DNA from 3 places in the Thalassotalea piscium genome. Region 3 is predicted to be linked to each of the others. Evidence: riboswitches for the same ligand, from Rfam matches in the RefSeq annotation. Region 3 holds a riboswitch; each other region holds the start of a gene.

Region 1 (8,029 bases), 1.5 Mb from region 3:
ACGCCCCACCTAGTAAATATTTACCGAAAGTCGCATTTTTTGTAGTATTTTCTGGCGTTTAATTTTAAATAGGGTTAATTGAGCTTCGCTTAACGTAGCACATTGATCACAGGTATCTAATGATGCTGAGTAGTATAGTTCACACCTCTGACAGCGCTTTGGTTTCTGTTGCTTAGCTCTCCAAGCAGCGCTCATACCTGCCGACATTGTTAACTCCTTTATCTGTGCCTTATCTATCAGCCTTTAAACTCTCACTAAGCGAACACTTTATTATACCAATCTCACTAATTATGTGATCATTTCTACTGGTTAAAACAATCAACTACTGCGTTATTTATTTTATAATTAGAACAACTAGTTATGAAAATAAATGCCTTGTATTTGACTGTTTTCACTGCGTATAAAATAGATCACTTACTTAATGAAACTGGTATTATACGGGTTAGTATCAAGTTAACACGAAGAATATTTGAATGTTCATTTTATATTATAATTAGGTATATTGGAGCCCTTACTATTGTGATATTTTAGCTTATGCTAACAATCAATAAAAATTAAGGAAGTTACATTGAGATTATGCCCCAATTGTAAGCAGGTTATCCAATGGAAAAAAATTATAACAATATCCAGAACATCTCCTATTGTATGTAAAGTCTGTAGCGCAACTATAATTCTTGATCACCCTAAACAACGAGGGCGTGTTGAGCTTTCGAGTACAAATTTTGTACGAATTAAACATGATTTAATTGAGGCATAGCGAATAAAGTGTAGTATTCTACATAAATGAGCTAGAACGAAAAGTAAATCATGTTTAAACGTATCCGTAGGACAGCGCCTCTTTGGTTTTTCTACGGCGTTTTCACTTATTTATGGGGAACAACCCCATTACATAAGTTCAGCCTAGTATAAACACCAAATAAATCGCTGCAAAAATGTACTCGAAAGCTCAACACCCCCTAGTGTTAGCATTTTTATGTATACTGCCTGGCTTGTTGTTAATGCTTATTCAAAGTAATTATCCAGAAAGCGAAATCAATATTTTTGCTTATACAGTATTATTGGTACTTGGCATTATCTTGTACTTCAAAAGGGTAAAACTAAAGTGCCTGTAATCGTTATGGGTAGGTCTGAAAGGAAAACATGAATTACTTTATAATCGCTTTTGGTGTGATTTTGGTATTTTTATATCTGCTAAATAAGCAAAATACTCACAATAAAAAGGCTGACACTAAATTTTCAGTTTTCTCTAAAGATGCAAAGCAAGAGCATAAAAAGCATCAAGCTGAAAGTGGCGTTCTTATTTTTTGGGCTATTGTTATACCAATCCCACTAACTATGTGATCTTTTCTACTGGTTAAAACAATCAACTACTGTGTTATTTATTTTATAATTAGAATAACTAGTTATGAAAATAAATGCCTTGTATTTGACTGTTTTCCCTGCGTATAAAATAGATCACTTAATTAATGACACTGGTATTATTACCGTTATATTAGTCGTTCTCGGCATTCTATAATTTTAAATTTTACCCAAACCACCTCAAAATGCGAATTTCAGTTGGCATTAAAAGCAATTTAAGCAATTTAAGCAAGCCATTGATTGCAAGTAATAGAGATTCTATTATTAAAATCTATAACGCAGTATAATCGCTTTTAAACCAGCCCTTTGGGCTTTTCACAAGCAGTTACTCTCATCGTTATTATTTCTTAAAAGAGACTATTCTTGCAAAGTAATGCTTTGATATTAAGTACCTTTGAAACGCTGAACTCTGCATCTTGAGGTAGCTTTGATATAAACATAATAAAAGAGGCATCAAAAGCTTGATACCTCCTTTACAGCAATTAACGTGTTAGCGTTAGCAAATATTTAGCTACTGCTAAACGCGTTTCTTCGTCTAGATAGTTTTGTGGTGGCATCTCAGGGTAGTCTTCTCGTTTTTTGGTTGGACTAGCAATAAAGTCTGAAATACCTTGTGGGTTATCCATATATAGCGCTTGAATAATTTGAATTGGAGGACCAATCATACGTCCTGTATAAGTATGACAGCCAGCACAAACACCGTTATAAACCACTTTCCCTCGCTCAGATGGATCGATAATACGTGGTGGAACAGGCTCATCTAACAAGTAGGTATCAATTGAATCTGTATTAGTAAATTCACATTCTTTCCAACTATTAACCCCTACACTTACATATTGATGGCGGTTAATAATACAACTATCAGTACTTTTACCTACTCGAACAATATCAGGATTACCGCGTTTAAACTCAGTTAACATTAACGCTTTAACTTCATCAATAGTATCGTAACCATTGTTATACATAAGGTTATTTAATAACTTAACGCCATCTGGAGATGGATCAGATTCAGGATCAATCGTTACATTCGGCGCATTGCCATGATCAGTAATCAGTATACCCGCTGTTTTGTTTCCAGAAATTATATTATTTTCAACTACAACATCGTCTGCAGCCATTATTAAAATACCTGTTCCTGCTGGGATACCACCAACTGTAGAACCAGGCGCACCAAAGTTTTTATGATTATTATTTAAAATAAAATTGTTACGAATAATCACATCAAAAGTGGTTTTAATCGGTAAGCCTGGTGTAATAAAGGCTAAAATACCACCTGTGTTATTATAAACATTGTTATTTTCAACGATGGCATGGCGAGAGTTTTCAATTTCAATTCCAGCAACACTTGCAAACACCTCGTTATGCGAAACATGAATATTGTCACTCATGCCAACATAAATAGCGGCGTCTTCAATACCAGAAATGATATTAAATTCGACAATACCATTTTTGCCAAGTTGAGGGAAAATGCCATACACCCCAGTATCAACGATTATGTTATTACGGATCTCAAAATTATTACCTGCCTGCCCCATAATGCCATTACCTTTATATTTGGTAATAACAAAATTTTCTATGACAAAGTTATTACCTGAATATAAAAATGCGTCATTTAATATACCTTCACCATCAAGGGTTGGACGTTTACCTTCTTTGATTACGCCAATAATTCTAATATCATCTTTATCAACATATACGGTTTCATGGTACGTGCCAGGCATAACCTGAATAGTATCTCCAGGTTTTGCGGCAATCACTGCATCCATAATCGTCTCGCCGTCATTTACAACATGCACTTGTCCAACAACGGTTCTTTCGGCTGCAGCGCCTTTATTGACACCTTGCAGTGCATCAGCATCAGCTGACTTATCGTAGCCACCTTCATAGCTTGCTCCACCTGTACTGCTTGTGATCACTGGGGTTGAATTTTGGATACTACCAAAATACATACCGCCGGCAAAAGCACCTGCGACGAGTATTGCACCTATTATTTTTCCTGAGCTCATATTATTCCCCACTTTGCGTTATAGCATTTTCATTATTATGATTTAATTTTTGTTGTGTACGTGCTGCTTTTGATCTTTCTTGATATTTTTCATCTATTACAGGTAAACCTGAAGGAACCTGTTGAGGTATGCGTGGTGTTAAACTTTCATCGGTTAACGTGCCTAAAAAGGTAACGATTAAATCTAATTCATCATCTGTTAGGTTAGGCTCAGATATATGCCAATGTATTAGCATTTCTTCGCCTTCAGGAATCGAGTTACCTCTACCATCATTATAAAATTTAACAGCCTCTCTAAGATCTTTATAACGTCCAGAGTGCATATAAGGCCCTGATTGAGTAATATTTCTCAGTGTAGGCACTTTAAATGCCCCTTTTAATTTAGGTGCGTTATAGGTTTTTTCTGCCCCTATATCTAATTTACGACCTTCTGGTTCAGGACTACCTATAACCGCAATTTCATTATTCGTAAATAATGGCGGTTGATGACATTCGGCGCACCGAGCAACAAACGAGCGAAATACGTTCAAACCAGCAATTTCATCTTTAGTTAGTGCTTGATGATAACCATGCGCATAGCGATCATAACGGCTATTTAATGAGATTAATGATGTTTGAAATGCAGTTAGCGAGGTATAGATTTGCTCAAGTCCTATTTCTTGCATGTCAGGATATGCTTGTGCAAACAGCTTCACATAGGTTGGCGTTGACCTAATTGTAGCAAGTAGTTTTTCAGGAGTATTACCCATTTCAAGCGGGTCATAAAGCGGCCCTAAGGCTTGTTCTTCTAAACTTTTAGCTCTAGCATCCCAAAAGAATTTGTCGACAAAAGCTACGTTCCATAAAGTAGGGGCCGAGCGAGCTATTTTTTCGCCCGTAATGCCAATGCTTCTATCTAAATTATCACTAAAACCTTTGTCAGGTTGATGACAACTAGCACATGAAATAGAACCATCTTTTGACAGTGCAGGATCAAAAAACAAATACCTTCCTAAATCAATTTGTGCAGGAGTAAAGCCATCTCTATGGGGCGGTAAATTTGTTTGGGTGCCACCTAACCCTTTATTTTGAACCGAGGTATAGAATTGGTATTGCGTTAACAAGCGACATACACCTTGCGGGGTTAACTCAAAGCTCGGCGGGCAATGCTTGGCTAAAGTAAACTCACTTTTGCTAAGGGTGTTATTATTTTCACCCTGCCATTGCTTTGCACTAACAACATTATTAGCCAGTAATACATGAATAGTAAAAACAATAACTAGACTTTTAATGACCTTCATAAGTACCTACTCTTGATTAGCAATATAATGCAAAATATCTTCAAGTTCTTGGCCCGACGTTGTTTTAGCCATCATCGCCATTTGACGACCGAACTTATCCTCGGGGTGAGTTCCTCTAATACCCTGAGTAAAATTAAGCATTTGGCGCTTTAAATACTCGACACTCTGGCCAGATAACTTAGGCGCATTCATTATTTCATTACCTTGCGCCTGCCCGCCATGACATGCCCCGCATTTACCTTGGTAGTATCGACTACCATTTTTTAAATCCCCTGTAGTATTCTGTACCTGTGATATAGCAGGTAGCGCCGCTAAATAAGCACTAAGTTCGGGAACATCCTTGTTAAAGTTGAGTTGTTTACTAATGGCTACCATTTGCATACCTAAAGTATCTTTATTGTGAGAGCCGCGAAGACCATTAGCAAAATTGTGTAATTGACGCGTAATATAACTTGCTGACTTACCAGCAAGTGAAGGTGAATTAAGCTGTGCATTACCTTGCGCTTTATCTCCGTGACAAGCTATACATTGCCCATAAGACTCTGGCATTTTATTAGCAACTGCAACTTGGCTGAGCGCACTCAATATAAATACTATTGTAGTGAGAGATAAGTGTCGGTTATACCTGTTATTTTTTTTACCAGTCAAAATATTTATTAATGAATTATTAATAGAAAAAATATAGCTATTCATACAGAAGTCACCCTATAAATGAAGTAACCACTATAAAGAGAGAAAAGTAAAATAGCTGACGAATTATAAAAAATAGCTGACGAATTCTGCTAAAAACCTAATAAATAAGGCATTAAAGTATATTAAAAAATATAAAATCAAATAATTTTAAATAATTACTGTGTTGAAAATTAAATTAGCACAAAGTTTTGGGCAAAAAAAAACGAGCTATAAAAGCTCGTTTTATTGTAATACCAATCTCACTAACTATGTGATCATTTCTACTGGGTAAAATTGGTCACTTAATAAATGAAACTGGTATAATTTTTTTAAATTAGCTATTAACGCGAGTTTCTGCAATTGCAGTTAATTCAGATGAAGTAATTGAAGAAATAACTTCAGCAACTACTTGCTTAGGTAACTTACTGATAATCATCGCACCAGTGTCGTTAGCATTTTGGTTTGCTGCAAATGCAACTAAGTTCATGCCATTACACTGAACACCGCTAAAAACTGAACGAATTTTTAATTTGTTTGTTTTTAAGAAAGAACGTAAACGTTGCTTGTCGTCTGCTGCAACATAGTCGCACATAGTTTGTGCAATGTTAGAAGCAGAAGCTTTTGGAGCAGTTACGATAGTAGTTAAAGATAATGCAGCGATAAATGTAGCAACAAGTAAGTTTTTCATTAAATAACCCTTTAAAATAAATCTATAAAATATAGTAAAAGAAACGGTTACAATTTTTACCTGTGCCCACATCAAAAGAGAAGTGGTTACTTGCCGAGGTAACTCCGCTGTCGTAGGCTTTGCCCTTAGACCGGTAGTTTTGCGTAGCACTCTTTCAAGCACCTTGCCGTTTCTAGCTGCGCGCATTATACGTTTAAAAAATAACGAGTCAATCATTTATTTCACACGCTTTTTTATTTAATGATAAATTCACTAGAGCAATGATAAAAAAGTCATTACACTGAGCCATAAATATAAAAATACACGTAAATATTGCTCTTTTATCCAAAACGTTACACAAACAGGAAGATAAATTAGCTTGCGTACTCATCGGAATATAAACTTAAGTTGTATGATTGCTAAACCAAGTTACCAACAGTCTAAAAATGCCCTAGTATTAACCGGTGGTGGCGCAAGAGCTGCATATCAAGTTGGCGTATTAAGTGCGATTGCAAAGTATGTACCGCGCCATCATGCTAGCCCCTTCCCTATTATTTGCGGAACTTCAGCTGGCGCAATTAATAGTACTGCATTAGCATGTTATGCATCGTGCTTTCATCTAGCAATAAAAAAGCTTGAATGGGTATGGAACAACCTAAGTACCAATAGAATTTATTATAGCGATCCGGTACGCGTTTTCGGCCATTTAATTAATGGTGCTTTGGCGAACTTTCAAGCCGACTATGCTAATAAAAAAGCCCATAGTTTATTAAACAGTACCCCGTTACGAAATTTATTAGATGAAGTTATCGACTTCAGACGAATTGATGTCAACATTATGAAAGGCTATCTAAAAGGGATTTCTGTTACAGCTTCAAGCTATTCAAGTGGTGATTCCGTTAGTTTTTACCAGTCACAATCAAGTATAGCGCCATGGTATAGAGAAAAGCGATATGGAAAGCCTACCCAATTGAGTGCTGAGCATTTAATGGCTTCCGCAGCTATACCCTTAGTCTTTCCATCAATAAAAATTAAAAAAGAACATTATGGTGATGGCTCTATTCATCAGCTTTCGCCATTAAGCCCTGCTATTCACCTTGGCGGTGAAAAGTTGTTTATTGTTGGTGTAGAGCAACCCCAAGAACCACTACATTCAAAAGAAAACAATCCACATCCTCCAACAACAGCTACGATCGCAGGCCATTTACTCGATGGTATTTTTTCTGACACTCTTCAAAGTGACTTAGAAAGGATGAAGCGCATTAATAAAACAGTATCATTAATTCCAAAAGAAGTTAGAACCCAAAACAAAGGCTTAAAAAATATTGACTCAATGCTCATTAATCCTAGCCAAGATTTTAACGCCCTGGCTGTTGAGCACTTTGCGGAACTACCGCTTTCACTACGTATACTATTACGTAGTATAGGTATAAGCAATGACTCTGAATCAAGTTTAATTAGCTATATATTATTTGAAAAAAACTACTGCAAGCGATTAATAAAATTAGGCTTTGAAGATGCCATGGAACAAGAAACTCAGATCCGCGAATTTCTTAATTTAAAATAATTAGCCTGGCTTTTTAACAATAATTTCAATCGGTGTTAATGCGTTACTGCTAATTTGATCAATTAAATGGCTAAATTTTAGCTTAGCATTATCTTGTATTAAAGTGTGTAGACTTAATAAGGGCTTTACTCCGTTAGTTGCTATCTTTCCCGATTGTCGCTTAAAGTAATCAAGCGCAAAATCTTTACGAGAGTTAATTGCTACAACATTAAATCCTACCGCTTTAAGCTTTCTTTGATATGAATCAAGACTTGATAAATAGCTAGTGTCACTAGTTGAAGCCCAAGGTAAAGGGTAATTGACTGTATCTTTATTAGTTTTCATTACATCATAAATTAAAAATAACGAATTTTCCCGTAAACAACGAAACACATCCGCAAATAATGCCTGTTTATCAGCAACATTCATTCCGACATGGAGCATAGTCACACCATCAAAGCTATCATCAGCAAAAGGAAGGCTTGTCGCACTTGCTTGCA
Region 2 (8,029 bases), 1.8 Mb from region 3:
ATGCTAATTCACTTCATGTAAATATGGCTGATGAAGCCATTTATCTCGGACCTTCTCCTTCAAGAGAAAGTTATTTATTAGGAGATAAAGTTATTGCTGCCGCAGTAAAAACTGGTGCACAAGCTATTCATCCTGGTTATGGATTTCTCTCTGAAAATGCCGATTTTTGCCGAAAGTGCGAACAAGAAAACATTATCTTTATAGGGCCTCCTGTTTCTGCGATTGAAGCGATGGGCTCAAAGTCTGCAGCAAAGAACATTATGGAAGCTGCAAATGTACCACTGGTTCCTGGTTATCATGGTGATGATCAATCAGAAGCAGTGATCAAAAAAGCTGCTGATGATATGGGGTATCCGGTATTACTCAAAGCAACTGCAGGCGGTGGCGGCAAAGGCATGCGTCAAGTGTGGAATGAAGCTGATTTTAGTGAAGGTTTTGCCGCAGCCAAGCGCGAAGCTAAGTCTTCATTTGGTGATGATACGATGCTTGTTGAAAAGTACTTAACGCAACCTCGCCATGTAGAGATTCAGGTGTTTTGTGATAATCACGATAATGCAGTGTATTTATTTGAACGTGATTGCTCTGTTCAACGTCGTCATCAAAAAGTAATTGAAGAAGCGCCAGCATTTGGTATGAGCGAGGCTTTACGCCAGCAAATGGGTGAGTCTGCAATTAAATCAGCCAAAGCTATTGGTTATCAAGGCGCTGGTACAGTAGAGTTCTTACTTGACAGCGACGGTTCATTTTACTTTATGGAGATGAATACTCGCTTACAAGTAGAGCACCCTGTAACAGAGTTGATAACAGGTCAAGATTTGGTTGAGTGGCAGTTACGTGTTGCTGCAAATGAAAAGCTTCCAAAAAGCCAAGAGCAATTAAGAATTCATGGCCATGCTTTTGAAGCACGTATTTATGCTGAAGACACTAACAATGACTTTTTACCTGCTACAGGAAAGCTTTCGTTTCTACAACCACCAACAGAAAGTCGTCATGTTAGGGTTGATACCGGTGTTAGACAAGGTGACGAAGTTAGCGTTTTCTACGATCCTATGATTGCCAAACTGATCGTCTGGGACGAAAATAGAGATAAGGCTTTACAACGATTAGCCAAAGCATTGTCTGAATATCGAATCAGTGGCGTAACTACAAACATTGATTTTCTATACAATTTGGCAACCTGCCCTGCTTTTATAAATGAAAATATTGACACCGGTTTTATTGAAACACATCACGATCAAATTTTTCATAGCGATGCGCAAAAACTAGCTGAAGAGCTACCAATGGCAGCACTTTACCTTGTACTTGCTGAAGCACAAAAAGCTAGCCAAGCTGCGGCTAAAACCACAGACCCATATTCCCCATGGAATATGACTAATGCTTGGCGCTTGAATGAAGCACATATTCATCATTTAACGCTATCACACCTTGATATTGAATACCCAGTAGTTGTAGAACAGAAAAGACAAGGCAGCGATATCTACTATCTGATAACAGTAGCAGAGAGAACTTATGACTGCCAAGGTAGAATAGACGGTAATACGTTATTGTTTAGTAATCATGGTCACAGAAGCTCTGCCACTATTGCCCAAGATCATCAACATATCAGCCTCTATCATCAGCATGGAGTATTTAATTTTATTCACGTTAAGCCTGATTGTGGTGACAACAGCGCACAAGAAGATCAAAACGGCTTAATTGCGCCAATGAACGGCACTATGGTCAGTGTGTTGGTAAAAACAGGTGATATCGTTACCAAAGATCAGCCTTTAATGATTATGGAAGCGATGAAAATGGAGCACACTATTAAAGCTCCAGCTAACGGCACCGTCGACACTCTCTTTTATGTGGAGGGCGACATGGTAGATGGTGGTAGTGAACTATTATCATTTACAGCAGAAATAGAGACTGAGAAATAATGGTGACAAAAATGCGATTACCAAAGCAAGTGAAAATTGTTGAAGTTGGCCCGCGTGATGGTTTACAAAATGAGAAAACGCTGATCAGCGCTGACGACAAACTAGCATTAATCGAACAACTAGCGAACGCTGGGGTAAATTATATTGAAAGTGGTAGCTTTGTTTCACCTAAATGGGTGCCTCAAATGGCCACATCAAGCGAAGTATTTGAAAAATTAAACCGTATTAACAACGTAACCTACGCGGCATTAACGCCAAATATGAAAGGGTTTGAAGCCGCAATGGCTGTTAATGCGTCTGAGGTGGCAATATTTGGCGCAGCATCTGAAAGCTTTAGCCAAAAAAACATTAATTGTTCAATTGATGAAAGTTTAGCAAGATTTGAACCTATAATGCTTGCTGCCAAAAAAGCAAACATTAACGTAAGAGGCTATGTTTCATGTGTTGTTGGCTGTCCTTACGAAGGTCATATTGAGCCTGAGAAAGTTGCAGATGTCGCTGAAAAGTTATTTAACATGGGGTGCTATGAAATATCGTTAGGCGACACAATTGGCGTTGGCACCGCAGCAAGTGTTAAAACAATGATAGACACTGTTAGCCAGCGTATACCTATTGAGAAACTTGCTGTACATTTTCATGATACTTATGGACAAGCGTTAACTAACATTTACACAGCATTACAATCTGGGATCATGGTAGTCGATAGTGCCATTGCCGGATTAGGCGGCTGTCCGTATGCTAAAGGAGCTTCAGGTAATGTGGCAACTGAAGATGTTCTCTACCTATTAAATGGTTTAGGCATAAAGACAGGTATTAATATAGAAAAACTTCTCGAAGCAGGTTGGTTTATCAGCGATAAACTTGATAAAAAACCCGTTTCAAAAGTATCTAATGCCTATCGAGCACAAATATTAAAATAATACCCAATAAATAACTTCTATTGGGTGTCCCTTTTTATTACTAAGGAGTAAACAATGGCCGGATTTGACAAAGTAGTGTCAAGCTATGAAGAAGCCATGGCAGGTCTTGAAGATAACATGACCATAATTGCAGGTGGTTTTGGTTTGTGTGGTATCCCTGAAAATTTAATTGCAGAAATCAAACGTAAAGGGTCGAAAGGTCTTACTGTCGTTTCTAATAACTGTGGTGTTGATGATTTTGGTTTAGGTGTGCTTCTACCAGATCGTCAAATCAGTAAAATAGTGGCATCTTATGTCGGTGAAAACGCCGAATTTGAACGCCAAATGATGAGCGGTGAGTTAGAAGTTGTTTTAACACCTCAAGGAACGCTTGCTGAAAAAATGCGTGCTGGCGGTGCAGGCATACCCGCATTTTTTACTGCAACAGGCTATGGTACTCCTGTAGCCGAAGGTAAAGAAGAACGTGAATTTAATGGCCGCCATTACATTCTTGAAGAAGCTATCAAAGGTGATTTTGCCATTGTTAAAGCTTGGAAAGCTGATAGGTACGGTAATTTAGTATTTAGAAAAACAGCTCGTAACTTCAACCCTCTTGCTGCAACTGCTGGAAAAATTACAGTAGTAGAAGTTGAGGAAATAGTTGAACCTGGCGAATTAGATCCTGATCATATCCATACTCCTGGAATCTATGTTGATCGTTTAATTCAAGGCACTTTTGAGAAACGAATTGAGCAGCGCACAATTCGCCAAAAGTAAATACCTAGAGTCTGTAAGGAGTTAATAATGGCTTTATCAAGAGAGCAATTGGCACAGCGTGTCGCACAAGAATTACAAGATGGTTACTACGTAAACTTAGGAATAGGCATTCCGACCTTAGTGGCAAATTACGTACCTAAAGGTATGGAAGTTATGTTGCAATCAGAAAACGGTTTATTAGGCATGGGACAATTTCCCACAGAAGAAGAAATAGACGCAGATCTCATTAATGCAGGTAAGCAAACTGTTACTATGGCAACAGGCGCTTCAATATTTGACTCTGCAGAGTCTTTTGCAATGATCCGTGGTGGACATGTTGACTTAACCGTATTAGGTGCTTTTGAAGTTGATGTTAATGGTAATATTGCCTCATATATGATCCCTGGCAAGTTAATTAAAGGCATGGGCGGCGCAATGGATTTAGTTGCCGGCGCAGATAATATTATCGTAACCATGACACATGCATCAAAACACGGTGAATCTAAACTATTAAAACACTGTACGTTACCTTTAACTGGTAAAGGGTGTATAAAACGAGTACTTACTGATCTTGCGTTCATTGAAATTAAAGGCGGTAAATTTCATTTACTTGAACGTGCTCCCGGTGTAACGGTTGAAGAAATCGTTAAACTTACTGCGGGTGAGCTTGTCATTCCTGAGAATGTACCCGAAATGCAGTTTTAAACTAGTGCGTGTTGATCTTTGCTGTACATTTTTGCAGCGATTTATTTGGTGTTTATACAAGGCTGAACTTATGTAGTGGGGTTGTTCCCCATAAATAAGTGAAAACGCCGTAGAAAAGCCAAAGAAGCGCTGTCCTACGGATACGTTTAAACATGATTTATTTTTTGTTCTAGCTCATTTATGTAGAATAACTACACTTTACTCGCTACGCCTCAATTAAATCATGTTTAATTCGTACAAAATTCGTACTCGAAAGTTCAACACGCCCTATAGACTTTGTAAGATATTCTTAATAAATAAGGGCTTTACTGCCCTTTTTTATTACCATTTGATTGCAGATATGTGTACATTTAGTCAAATTAAACACTTAGAGTTAACTTAATAACTATAAAAATCAATAAACTACAAAATAACAAGTCCTTCAAAGCAAATAATAGTAGCATTAAATTTGCAATTAGCTTAGCCATTCGCGATACTAAAGTAGACAAAGAAAAGGCAAAACACGCGAAAACGTGTTACGCAAAACCACCGGTCTAAGGGTTCGATAACCTATGACAGCGGAGTTACCGAGTTAATAGGTACATCCTGTGGTTTTTTCTTTTATTAACTCATGAATTAAAAGGTTATTAAAATGAAAAAATTATTACTAGTTTCTACTATCACTGCTTTAACATTAACGTCTGTTGTATCTGTACCTCAGGCACAAGCTGCTAACATCGCCCAAAGCGTATGTGAATATGTAGCTGCTGACGACAAGAGACGCATGCGTTCTTTTTTAAAGACGAATAAATTAAAAATTCGTAATATTTTTGATGGTATTCAGTGTAATGGGAAAAACTTGTTAGAATTTGCCGCATCAGCGGGTTCTATCGATACAGGCTCAATGATAATTAGCAAATTACCAAAGAGTGTTGTGTCTGATAACCTAGCGCTTATTCAGACTGGATCGCAACCATTGATAGACGCAGCTAACGAACGCGTTAGCAGCTAATTTTATTAGCTAGTGGACATTCGTAATAATGTTTTACAGTTAATAATTCTTCTGTCATTTAAAAAAGCCAGTTAATACTGGCTTTTTTTTCCACTTCAATTTTTTCTTAGCTAACAAACTCAGCTTTTGCAAACGCTAAAAGTTGTTCACCAAATAGGCTCTTTCGCCAATTACGTAAAAGATCTACCTGTTCAATATTAATTAACTCACCTGGCAAGTTAAAGTGCCAAGTCAAAAATTGATTTATTTGTTTTTTTGAGGCTAAGTTTTCAATTGCAATTTCATTCGCTTTTGCTATTTCTGCGATAAAATTCTTTACTTTTTTGTACGTTTGCTTATAACCAGGATATTCATCTAAACGGCTAAGTGGCTCTGGGTATTCATCTTCGCTCATTTTATTTGCAAAATTTAAAACGGCTAACATTGCTTTGCCTTTATGGCGCACATCTAAAAGCTCTACTCCTTCAATACTTCCCATAACCTCTATGCTTTTAGGATTGACTTTAGCAAGACCAAATAACGTATGATCCTTGGCAATAAAACCAATAGGCATATCTCTTTTTTGAGCTTGCTCAAACCGCCAAATAACGAGCTGCTTTAGCAAATTTAGCTGTTTAGCATTTAATCGCCAACTCATTTTTATATTGCGATAGAGTTGGCTAGCATCCGTTGGCGTATATTTTCGCTCGATCATCATCTGAGTTTCTTGCTTTACCGCTTCAAACCAAGGTGTTAATTGCAGCTGTGATTTAAGTGTAGGATAAAGTTGATATAAGTAATCGACATCAGCTTGTGCGTAAACAATTTGGCTATCAGACAATGGCCGTTTAAGCCAATCGGTTCTAGAATCTGATTTATCTAATGAAACACCTAAAAAGTGCTCTACCATGGCAGCGTAACCTATTGATAAACCATACCCTAAGAATGACATCATTATCTGGCTATCAATTAAGTTTTTCGGACGACAATTAGCATGAGTTAAGAAAACTTCTAAATCTTCGGAGCAAGCATGAACCACTTTTTCTATTGATTCATCTGCTATTAATGCCCAAAAAGGCGACAGGTCATCAACCGCCAATGGATCTATTAATGCAAGGTATTCTCCGTTACAAACTTGTAGTAACCCTAATTTTGGATAAAAAGTTCGAGTCCTGACAAATTCTGTATCAATCATTAAAGCGTCAGAACTTTTTAAATGATGACATAACTCCACTAAATCATTTTGTTCATTAATGTATTTCTTTTGCACTAAGTTTCCTACTGCGTTGTCATGCCAAATGCTAGCGGCTCAAAAAAGTCATCGTTTATCTGCACATACGGCATATTTCATTTTATAAGTAAGCACTTTATTGATACTTATGTTCTTTACCGAAACTTCGTTTAACTTCGGCGTCTGCGAGTAGATTGCTGATGTCTGGTTTGATGTTTTTTAACTGAACGACGAATGCGACGACTTTTGGCGTTATCCATTACTTTTTCATCAACTTTAACTTTGCTTTGTACTTCTGGTGGTAACCCCACCAATTGTCGATAATAATTAACTTCTTTTAATGAAAGCTCTGTCCAACCGCCAGAAGGTAATTGGCGTTTCATTTCCATATCGCCATAACGTACACGGATCAATCGACTTACTTGCACCTCTTGGCTTTCCCATAAGCGACGTACCTCTCGATTTCGTCCTTCCGACAGCACTACATGAAACCAATGATTACGGCCTTCACCACCACGGTAAGTTATTTTTTGAAAGCGCGCTGGGCCATCTTCCAATTTTACGCCTGCTCTTAAGCGTTGTAGCATGGCCTCGTTAACTTCACCAAACACTCTCACCGCATATTCACGCTCAACTTTTCGTGAAGGATGCATTAAACGATTAGCAAGTTCACCATCGGTAGTAAAAAGCAACATACCTGAAGTATTAATATCTAAACGACCAACAGCGATCCAACGACTTGAATCAAGTTTTGGTAGACGGTCAAATACTGTCGGCCGACCCTCAGGGTCTTTACGCGTACACATTTCACCCTCTGGCTTGTTGTACATTAGCACCCGACAAATTTCATCGTCTTTGGCTTGTAAGCTAACAGAATGGCCATCGATTTTAATTTGTTCGCTACCTTCTACACGATCACCTAAGTAAGCAACTTTACCATTAACACTTACACGGCCTGCGCTAATTATCGTTTCCATTTCGCGGCGCGAACCTTTGCCCGCACGGGCTAATACTTTTTGCAATTTTTCAGACATGAATTATAACTCTCTTACGTCAGTAACATCATAGCTTAAGCTATTATACCAATTGGACTATTTATTTATTCCGCTTAGTGCTTGTTTCTGTCTCTCTTATTTGAGTATTATCTTCTTTAACGATATCTGTTCCTTTTATTTTAATATCGTTTATTGAAGATTCTGATAATGGCATTAGTTCTGGTAACTGTGCCAATGATTTTAACGAAAAATAATCTAAAAATTCTTTTGTCGTTGCTAATAGTGCTGGGCGCCCCGGCACTTCTTTATGACCGACTTCCTTTATCCAATCACGTTCAAATAATGTTTTAATAATATGACTACTTACTGAAACACCTCTAACATCTTCTATTTCACCTCGTGTAATAGGCTGGCGATAGGCAATTAATGCTAAGGTTTCCAAAACTGCTCGCGAATACTTGGGCGCTTTTTCTTGAAATAAAATTGCAATTTCACTAGCGATCGCTTCGACTACTTGAAAACGGTATCCAGAGGCAACCTCTACCAAATGGATAGCC
Region 3 (8,029 bases):
ATTTAAAACAACATGAAAAAGTTCATAAAAACATGACCTGCATGGTAAGGCAGCTACCTGCAACTGCCGCAGGCTTACCATTAGAGTTATACTTTTTCAGTAACGACCAAAACTGGGTTAATTACGAAAAAATTCAGGCTGATATATTTGACCACCTGTTTGCAATGGCTAAGTTGTTTGATATTCGACTTTTTCAGCATCCAAGCGGTAAAGATTGGCAGGCTTTCCATCAATCTTAGGCGCTAAGATTAGCGTTGGCGCATAACACCTTCTTGCATTGTGCTAGCAACTAATTCGCCCGTACGTGCATATATTTGCCCTCGAACCAACGCTCTACCACCAACCGATGTTGGGCTTTCAATTACATACAGTAGCCAATCATCCATTTTAAACGGGCGGTGAAACCACATAGAATGATCGATCGTTGCCAATTGAAAGTTCGGTTGCCAGTAACTTACACCATGCGTGAACAATGCTGTTGGCAAAAAGTGAAAATCCGACGTATAAGCAAGCATATAGTTATGAACTCGTAGATCATCGGGCATTTTACCGTTAGCTTTAATCCACATATGACAAACAGGAGGCATTTTCTCTGGTTTTATCCAGTTATATTGCTCTATTGGACGCAATTCGATTGGCTTTTCGGCTAAGAATTTATCTCTAATATTTTCAGGAATATAGTGTTGATGCTTAACAATAAAATCTCGATACGACGGCACTTCTTCAGGTGGTGCAACTACTGGCATTGTATTTTGGTGTTCAAAACCCTCTTCTAATGCTTGAAAAGAAGCGGTTAAATAAAATATAACGTGCCCGTGTTGCAACGCTTTTACGCGCCGAGTATTAAAACTTCGGCCATCACGAATAATCTCAACTTCATACACTACTGGCTTGGTTGCATCGCCAGCCCTTAAAAAATAAGAATGAAGCGAGTGTACATGTCTAGTTGGGTCAACTGTTTCTTGTGCGGCTGATAACGCTTGCCCCATTACTTGCCCACCAAATAAAGCTCTAAAGCCTAAATCTTGGCTTTGTCCACGATATAGCCCTTGCTCAATGGGCTCTAATTTTAATAGGCTTAACAATTCTTCTAACACTTGACTCATATGGGTTACCGTTAACTTTATGATATTCTGTAAAATATTATCGTTATTTTAGCGTAAATGTCTAACTGGCACTATAATTAACCTTATTTTGGCATAAACTGTACGTATAAGGGTCAAGACTGTTTTATAACTAGCATGCTCATTTATGTTTAAAATTCACGCAAAGTATATTATATAATGGTTGTAATGCCCTGAAAATTGGGATAATGTGCGATTATATCAATATTGATTTTTCAATATAAACTGAATTAAACTGAATATAGAGGTTTTTGTGCAAGCAACAATGGAAAGAGCAGTGTTATTAGAAAGAAGACACTATACACCTGAGCAAGCATCACTTTGGGACAAATTGTCTTTAGCCCAAAAATTTGCAGCTAGTAGCTTAACCCAATTTGGCTATGATCTCGCATTTATCCGCACCAGCGCAGTAGGCAGCATAGCCGTTTTACTTTGTGACCAAAGTCCAGCCACTATATCTGATGATGGTGAAATAAATACAAACCCTGAGATTATTATTCGCCCTTAAACCTTATCAAGGAAACAAATTAATCTTTTGTTTCCTTTTGTTGCTCCATTTCATTAAGTAGCATTTCAACAAACGACATAAACCCACTTAAGCTATTACTATTCCATGTACGTTTTATGTGGCCATCGCTCTTTGTAATATACGCGGTAAGTCGTGAAAAACTTCTACTGTCATAAGCTTGACAACTTTTCTTAATTGCGATATTTGTTCGTGCCTTACCTTTTAAGCTTTCTCTAACTATGGCTGCGTAGTTAGCTACTAATGGAGTTAAGTAAACAACAAATTCATTATCATCGCTCAACTCTTTTGCCATTTTATTAAAACGAAACTTAATAAACTCCTCGTTCTTTTTTGCCATTAGCGCTAGTGTATCAATTAGCACCTGGCTTTCTTTTTTACTATCTAAAGAAGCGCGTTTGAGTGCGGTTATATCTCTTTGAAGCCCTTCAGCTCGAAAGTAAAAATAAATACTTACTGTGATAAAAATGGCTAATAACCCAAGAACAAAAATCATAAAAGTCTACTTCTTAAAGGTGGTATGTTCTGATCGTGTTGACTCACTTAATCTAGATAAAAAGATATAAGGATCTATATCCTGAATACTAGGCGTTTCAAATGCGTAGCTAATTTTAACTGAAAAATCACCCAAATTAGCAAAAAATCGTTTATTGATTGCGTTAGCAATTAAATTTAACTTTTTTTGTAAGCTTTGTTTATTTTGATGAGGAGATAAAAACAAGTATTCGCCCTCACTAATTAACCCAACAGTATCAAACTCAGCAACATATTCATTAATTAAAGTCGCAATAGTTTTCGCTACTTCTGCCACTGTTCTTTTATTAAACCGAAAGGTAAGTTCTTCCCAGTTACATATAGATAAATAGCCAACAGATAAGGTATATTCAAACTTTCGTGCTTTTTTATAATTCAACTGATAAAGCACCTTGGTTTGAGAAGGGGTTGCTATATAGTAGTCTGGCTTTTCTATATCTTCGTAAGCATTAGTTAACCGCTGATTTCGCTGATTTAAATAAAGATAAAACGCAATAATAACAACACTAACTAATAGTGCTAACAGAAAAAAAACTATATTCTTTACTTGTTGATACTTAGCAAAATAAGACTGACGTACGTCTGACTGTTCAGCAACATTCAATGCTATTTCACGATTTTGTAGCTCAAGCACATTACCTGTAAAGCCTTGCGATACAAATAACTGCTGAACATTATGCTTTTCATAATGAGTTATCTGCGTTTTATATACATCAATTGCTTTCTTATAATTACTTTGCGAGACATACATATCAGCTAACAAATCGTAAAGCTCAAGTTGCTCAAAACTTACCTCTACCTTCTGTGATAAACTTGCTGCTTTATTAAGCATTTCATACGATAGTGGTTTATTCTCAAGCTTGTCGTACGCTTTAGCTAATGCAATTAAAGCTGACATATGAGGCGCGCCGAAACTTCTTTCACTTAGCTTAGTTTTAGACGGCAGTAAGAATTGAAGCGCCTCTTCTGGTAAGTTTTGCGCGAGTAAAACTTTTCCTAGCCCTAAGTCTGCAAAAGCTTGACGAATTGGCAGGTTATGTTTTATTGCTTCTTGTTTTGCTTGATAAAAACCACTGTAGGCATCATCTAACCGATTAAGCTTTAAGTTTGTTTCTGCTAAATAATAATAGCTTCTATCTATCGACGCGACTTTACCTGATTCAAACCGTAGTTTTATTGCTTTGTTATATAATGCTTTTGCAGTATCGTAATCTTGTTGATACAGATACGCTAATGCCAATATTTCAATAACTTCAAGGTAGTTATTGAACTGTTCATTATCTGCAAGTAGCGTTTTTATTTCTTGTAATTCTTGATGGGCAGCCAAGTTATTCGCTATTAACGCGTTCGACATAGCACTATAGCTTAAAGCCACTAATAAATACCTTACATTTATTAATTGCCTTGCGATTACCACAGCTTCGTTAGCAAATTCATTTGCTTGGTGAAAACGCCCTTCAAAGTAATGGCTTGCTGTTAACTTCAATAAAAAGTCTATTTTCAAGACATTATTTATGCCCACAATAGCTATACCATCTTGCGCAAACTGCATAGCCTTACCTAGATCACCCTGATTAATTGCGGTATTGGCAAGTAAAATAAATACTTTCGCTGTAGTGTCGGCACTATAAAAGTGTCGCTTTTGCAAAATATTATTAGCCAATTGAACTACATCATCAGCGGGAAGGGCTTCCTTTTCTTTTGCAAACAGTTGTTCAACTTGCTGAATATTTTCACTAATACTATTCTCTTGAGTCCAAGCACGGCAACTAACAGCAATACTCAACAACACCATTACGCAATACAAAGTATGTTGTTTCACTTAACTCCCTCATCTACAGCATGCCAACAGTACTAATTTAATTAATTCTCCCAAAGTAGGGTATAAATTAAATCGAATTAGTATAAGCCTAAAAGTAAAATAATATTATCATGATTAACTTTTAAGCACGACGCGTAAGATAATTATTCTTAAGGTTTACAAGACAAATTAATTCACTATAATGGTTTTTGAGCTACTAAAGCTTGAAAAGGGCAAATCTAGTGAAAATTAGAGACGCAAAGTTACCGGCCTAAAGATTACTCTATGGCAGCGGAACTACCGAATTTAGATATAGTGGGGGCTTATCTGAATACTGTATTCAGTTGTTTGTACCTGCGGTAACTTTTGCGTGCCACCTTTCTTCTACTTGTTCTATTATTTCATTTTAATCTATAGATAATCACTTTTTGTCGTATATTGCCGCTCTTTTAACTCAATCTTTATTTATTTATTGTTTACCTATAGAAGTTTTCGTTTATTTCCTAGAGAATGAGCTAATAATAATATTTTAGTAATGTTATATGTCGTATTTAAAGAGTGAGTTATGAAATACCATGACTCAGTAAAACAGGCCGAACAAAAACTATCGCTCGCAATAAAGCAGTTGCAAGAATGGGGCTTGCCAGCAACTCCAATAAATTATGCGGTAAGTTACGAATTTATTAATGGCCAAAACACTACATTATCCGCACTCATTAATCAGCAGCTTGCACTAGATAAACCGCTTGATAATTTTTTTATGGATGAAATATATCGACAGGTTATTTTAGGCGCTGAACAGTTTCGAGACGAAATAATTACCGATATCGAAAATATTGTTGATCAAGTAAAACAAAGCTGTAGAAAAACCACACACCATGCAGATACCTTTATTAACACTGTAGATAAACATTCTGAACAACTTTGTTCTCAAGATGAGCAACAAATAAAACAGGCACTTGTGGATATAGGGACAGCTTCTAGACAATTTAAATTACAACAAGAAAAGCTCAATCAGCAACTACAAGATTCCAAAAAGCAAACCTTATCACTTAAGAATGAATTGCAGGAAATTCGTAAAGACATTTACTTAGACCCTTTAACTGGCCTATATAATCGTAAAGCACTTAATAAACATATTGCAGGCTGGATTAAAGAGGACCCTAACAAAAGCTTAGCTGCAATAGTAATTAATGTTGATAAGTTACAGCAAGTCACAACAGATTTTGGTCACATAATCAGTGATATTTTATTATCAAAAATTGCCAACAAGGTGATTAGTTATGTAGGTGAAAGCGGATTACCGGTTCGCTCTGGCGGCAACGAATTTACAGTTTTATTGCCAGAAATTGAATGCTCTGTAGCTACCGAAATAGCTGAAAAGATTCGACAAGGTGTAGAGCGGTTAAGGTTTGTTAGTAGTAAAACAGGTAGTCGCTTACCCAAAATGACGATTTCTCTCGCTGTAAGCACCCTAGACTTAAACAAAAACGTTCATAGTGTGCTAAATAAAACTAGCGCCTTAGTAGCCAAAATGCAAAAAAGCTCACAGTATAATCAAATAGCTGTAACATCTTAATATCATAATTACTCAAGCAATCCACTTAATTCATTAATTTGCTGCTCAGAAAACACTTTTATACCATGCGCTTGTAATAACTTCGCCGTTACGCCCATTCCTTCAATTTTTTGGCCAGAAAAAGTCCCATCATAAACACTGTTACTTCCACAGGAAGGGCTAGACTCTTTTAATAGCGCGTAGCGTATCTGATACTTTTTGCATAATAACAACGCCTTATTTGCACCAGAAATAAACTCATTAGTTACATCGATACGCTGTTGAGTAATAATACGACCATCGGTCTGCATTTCTGCAGGCTCCCTCGGTATTGATAGGCCGCCACTAACTTCAGGGCATATACTAATAATTCGACCTTGTTGCTGCCAAACAGCTAGCTTTATATGGTGTTGCCGCTGACAGTTGCCATCATACCGAACTTTTTCACCTAACAAGCAAGCACTCACTAATATTTTATTCATTGCTATTTCATCTTAAGTAATCGTTCGATTTCTTGGTAGAGAGTATGTAAGTTGGTTATCTGGTCCTCACCATAAGCTTCAATCCAAATAGCTTCACAACTAGACTCTAGGCATATTATAAACTCAGCCTGTTGAAATATAAATCGGGCATTCATTCGATCTGCCCCCTCCATAACTTCAACTAATTTAGCAGATTTAAAAACTGTAAAAAATGCTTCAATAAATAATGCTAAAGCTTCCTGATGCCAAGAAAACGCTGATACTTGAAAAGTGATCGTTTGGTAACTATCGTTGTATTGAACTCTTTTTATCATCGCTTTTAGGTAATTATTGGTCATATCTGGGAGAATTTAATGATCGTAAACAAACTTAGGCGTATAATACAAAAAAACCAACGACAGCATTGATCTTTTTTCCTATAATCTAAGCAGATTAATTCGGTTTTTAATATTTTTTTTAACCACTATAGAGAGATAATTGTTATGAAAAAACTTACTTTAGCTATTGCAGCTACAGTGATGATTGCATCTCCTGCTTTTGCTGGCGATATTGCAGCAGGTAAAGCTAAATCAGCAACTTGTGCAGCTTGTCACGGCGCCGAAGGTATTTCGGCAATACCTATGTACCCAAACTTAGCAGGTCAAAAAGAAGCGTACCTTGTTAAGCAATTAAAAGATTATAAGTCAGGTGCTCGTAAAGATCCTGTAATGTCTGCAATGGCAATGCCGTTATCAGACGAAGATATTGCAAATGTTGCTGCATACTTTGCCAGCAAAAAGTAGATTTCGATTTGTCTAAAAAAGCGCTGTTGAGCGCTTTTTTAGTATTTACCCACACTCTTACGAGCCAGACAGCTTAGCTTTAAGCATTCAAATGCTCTTGAATAACCTCAATAAACGGCTTGCCATAACGAGAAAGCTTGGTATCTCCAACACCACTAATTCTTAAAAACTGTGCTGAATTCACAGGTTTGGCACTTGCAAGTTCAGCTAAGGTTGCATCATTAAAAACAATATACGGGGCAATGTCTTCAACATCGGCAATTGTTTTACGCAACTCTCTTAATTTAATAAATAGCTTCCTGTCATAGTTATTCTTAACTTGCTTATTGCGTTGCCAGTAGCTTGCTTTTTGTAAACGTGGTGCAGCAAGCATCAATATACTATTACCGGTTAATACACCGCGTGCCGCCTGAGTTAAACATAGCGTTGATTGGTTGGCAATATCTTGCTGTAAGTACCCCAAATGTATAAGCTGCCTGATAATGGCATGCCAATACCCTGGGGTTTTATCACGACCAATACCAAACGTTGACACTTGATCATGCGCATTAGCTTTAACTTGCCCATTAAGTTCGCCACGAATAACTTGGATTAGATAGTCAATATTTCCCTGTTGTTCGATACGATATACACAGGAAAGTATTTTTTGAGCAGCGACTGTGCCGTCAAACAAGGTCGGTGGATCAAGACAAATATCACAGTTACCGCACGATTTGTCAGTGTACTCCGCAAAGTAATTTAGTACGACTTGCCGCCTACAGGTTTGCGCATCGATAAACCCTTGCATTGTTTGAAAACGCTGCATTTCTACGTCTACTCGGCTTTCGTCATCACTGTCATTAATACGTTTTATAATCCGTTGTACATCTTTGTCGTCATAAAGAAATAATGCTTCTGCAGCTAAGCCGTCTCTGCCAGCTCTACCAATTTCTTGATAGTAAGACTCTAATGTTCTCGGGGGATCAAAATGAATAACATACCTAACGTTTAACTTATTAATTCCCAGACCAAAAGCAATAGTTGCAACGACAACCTGAATATTATCTTTAGCGAAATTGTCTTGAACATTATTTCTAATTTCACTTTCTAAACCTGCATGATAAGCCGCACAATTAATTCCAGCTGATGCTAGTGCTTTTGCTAGGTTTTCAACTTGCCAACGGCTATTACAATAAATAATACCGCTTTCTACACCACGCTTCTTGATATAACCAATCGCTTG

Evidence for each region. A riboswitch is a leader RNA that binds a small molecule or an ion and turns the genes downstream of it on or off. The one in region 3 is predicted to bind cyclic di-GMP.
Region 1: another riboswitch for cyclic di-GMP. It lies ahead of QUD79_RS09825 (DUF3718 domain-containing protein); the one in region 3 lies ahead of QUD79_RS16755 (GGDEF domain-containing protein).
Region 2: another riboswitch for cyclic di-GMP. It lies ahead of QUD79_RS06985 (DUF3718 domain-containing protein); the one in region 3 lies ahead of QUD79_RS16755 (GGDEF domain-containing protein).

Annotation. Positions count from the first base shown of each region.
Region 1 covers NZ_AP027362.1:2,252,893-2,260,921, forward strand. The annotation lists gene QUD79_RS09805 (hypothetical protein) at 1,141-1,341, shown strand; gene QUD79_RS09810 (parallel beta-helix domain-containing protein) at 1,842-3,365, opposite strand; gene QUD79_RS09815 (cytochrome-c peroxidase) at 3,367-4,644, opposite strand; gene QUD79_RS09820 (c-type cytochrome) at 4,651-5,337, opposite strand; gene QUD79_RS09825 (DUF3718 domain-containing protein) at 5,651-6,004, opposite strand; cyclic di-GMP riboswitch class I at 6,099-6,182, opposite strand; gene QUD79_RS09830 (patatin-like phospholipase family protein) at 6,396-7,550, shown strand; gene QUD79_RS09835 (class I SAM-dependent methyltransferase) at 7,551-8,029, opposite strand, start outside.
Region 2 covers NZ_AP027362.1:1,608,638-1,616,666, reverse strand. The annotation lists gene QUD79_RS07005 (acetyl/propionyl/methylcrotonyl-CoA carboxylase subunit alpha) at 1-1,916, shown strand, start outside; gene QUD79_RS07000 (hydroxymethylglutaryl-CoA lyase) at 1,928-2,836, shown strand; gene QUD79_RS06995 (CoA transferase subunit A) at 2,891-3,592, shown strand; gene QUD79_RS06990 (3-oxoacid CoA-transferase subunit B) at 3,620-4,276, shown strand; cyclic di-GMP riboswitch class I at 4,761-4,847, shown strand; gene QUD79_RS06985 (DUF3718 domain-containing protein) at 4,908-5,267, shown strand; gene rnd (ribonuclease D) at 5,374-6,516, opposite strand; gene rluB (23S rRNA pseudouridine(2605) synthase RluB) at 6,648-7,511, opposite strand; gene scpB (SMC-Scp complex subunit ScpB) at 7,573-8,029, opposite strand, start outside.
Region 3 covers NZ_AP027362.1:3,757,690-3,765,718, forward strand. The annotation lists gene QUD79_RS16730 (mechanosensitive ion channel family protein) at 1-239, shown strand, start outside; gene tesB (acyl-CoA thioesterase II) at 249-1,106, opposite strand; gene QUD79_RS16740 (hypothetical protein) at 1,378-1,632, shown strand; gene QUD79_RS16745 (hypothetical protein) at 1,652-2,146, opposite strand; gene QUD79_RS16750 (tetratricopeptide repeat protein) at 2,153-4,006, opposite strand; cyclic di-GMP riboswitch class I at 4,208-4,290, shown strand; gene QUD79_RS16755 (GGDEF domain-containing protein) at 4,551-5,564, shown strand; gene QUD79_RS16760 (2-thiouracil desulfurase family protein) at 5,573-6,025, opposite strand; gene QUD79_RS16765 (hypothetical protein) at 6,028-6,363, opposite strand; gene QUD79_RS16770 (c-type cytochrome) at 6,508-6,807, shown strand; gene recQ (DNA helicase RecQ) at 6,887-8,029, opposite strand, start outside.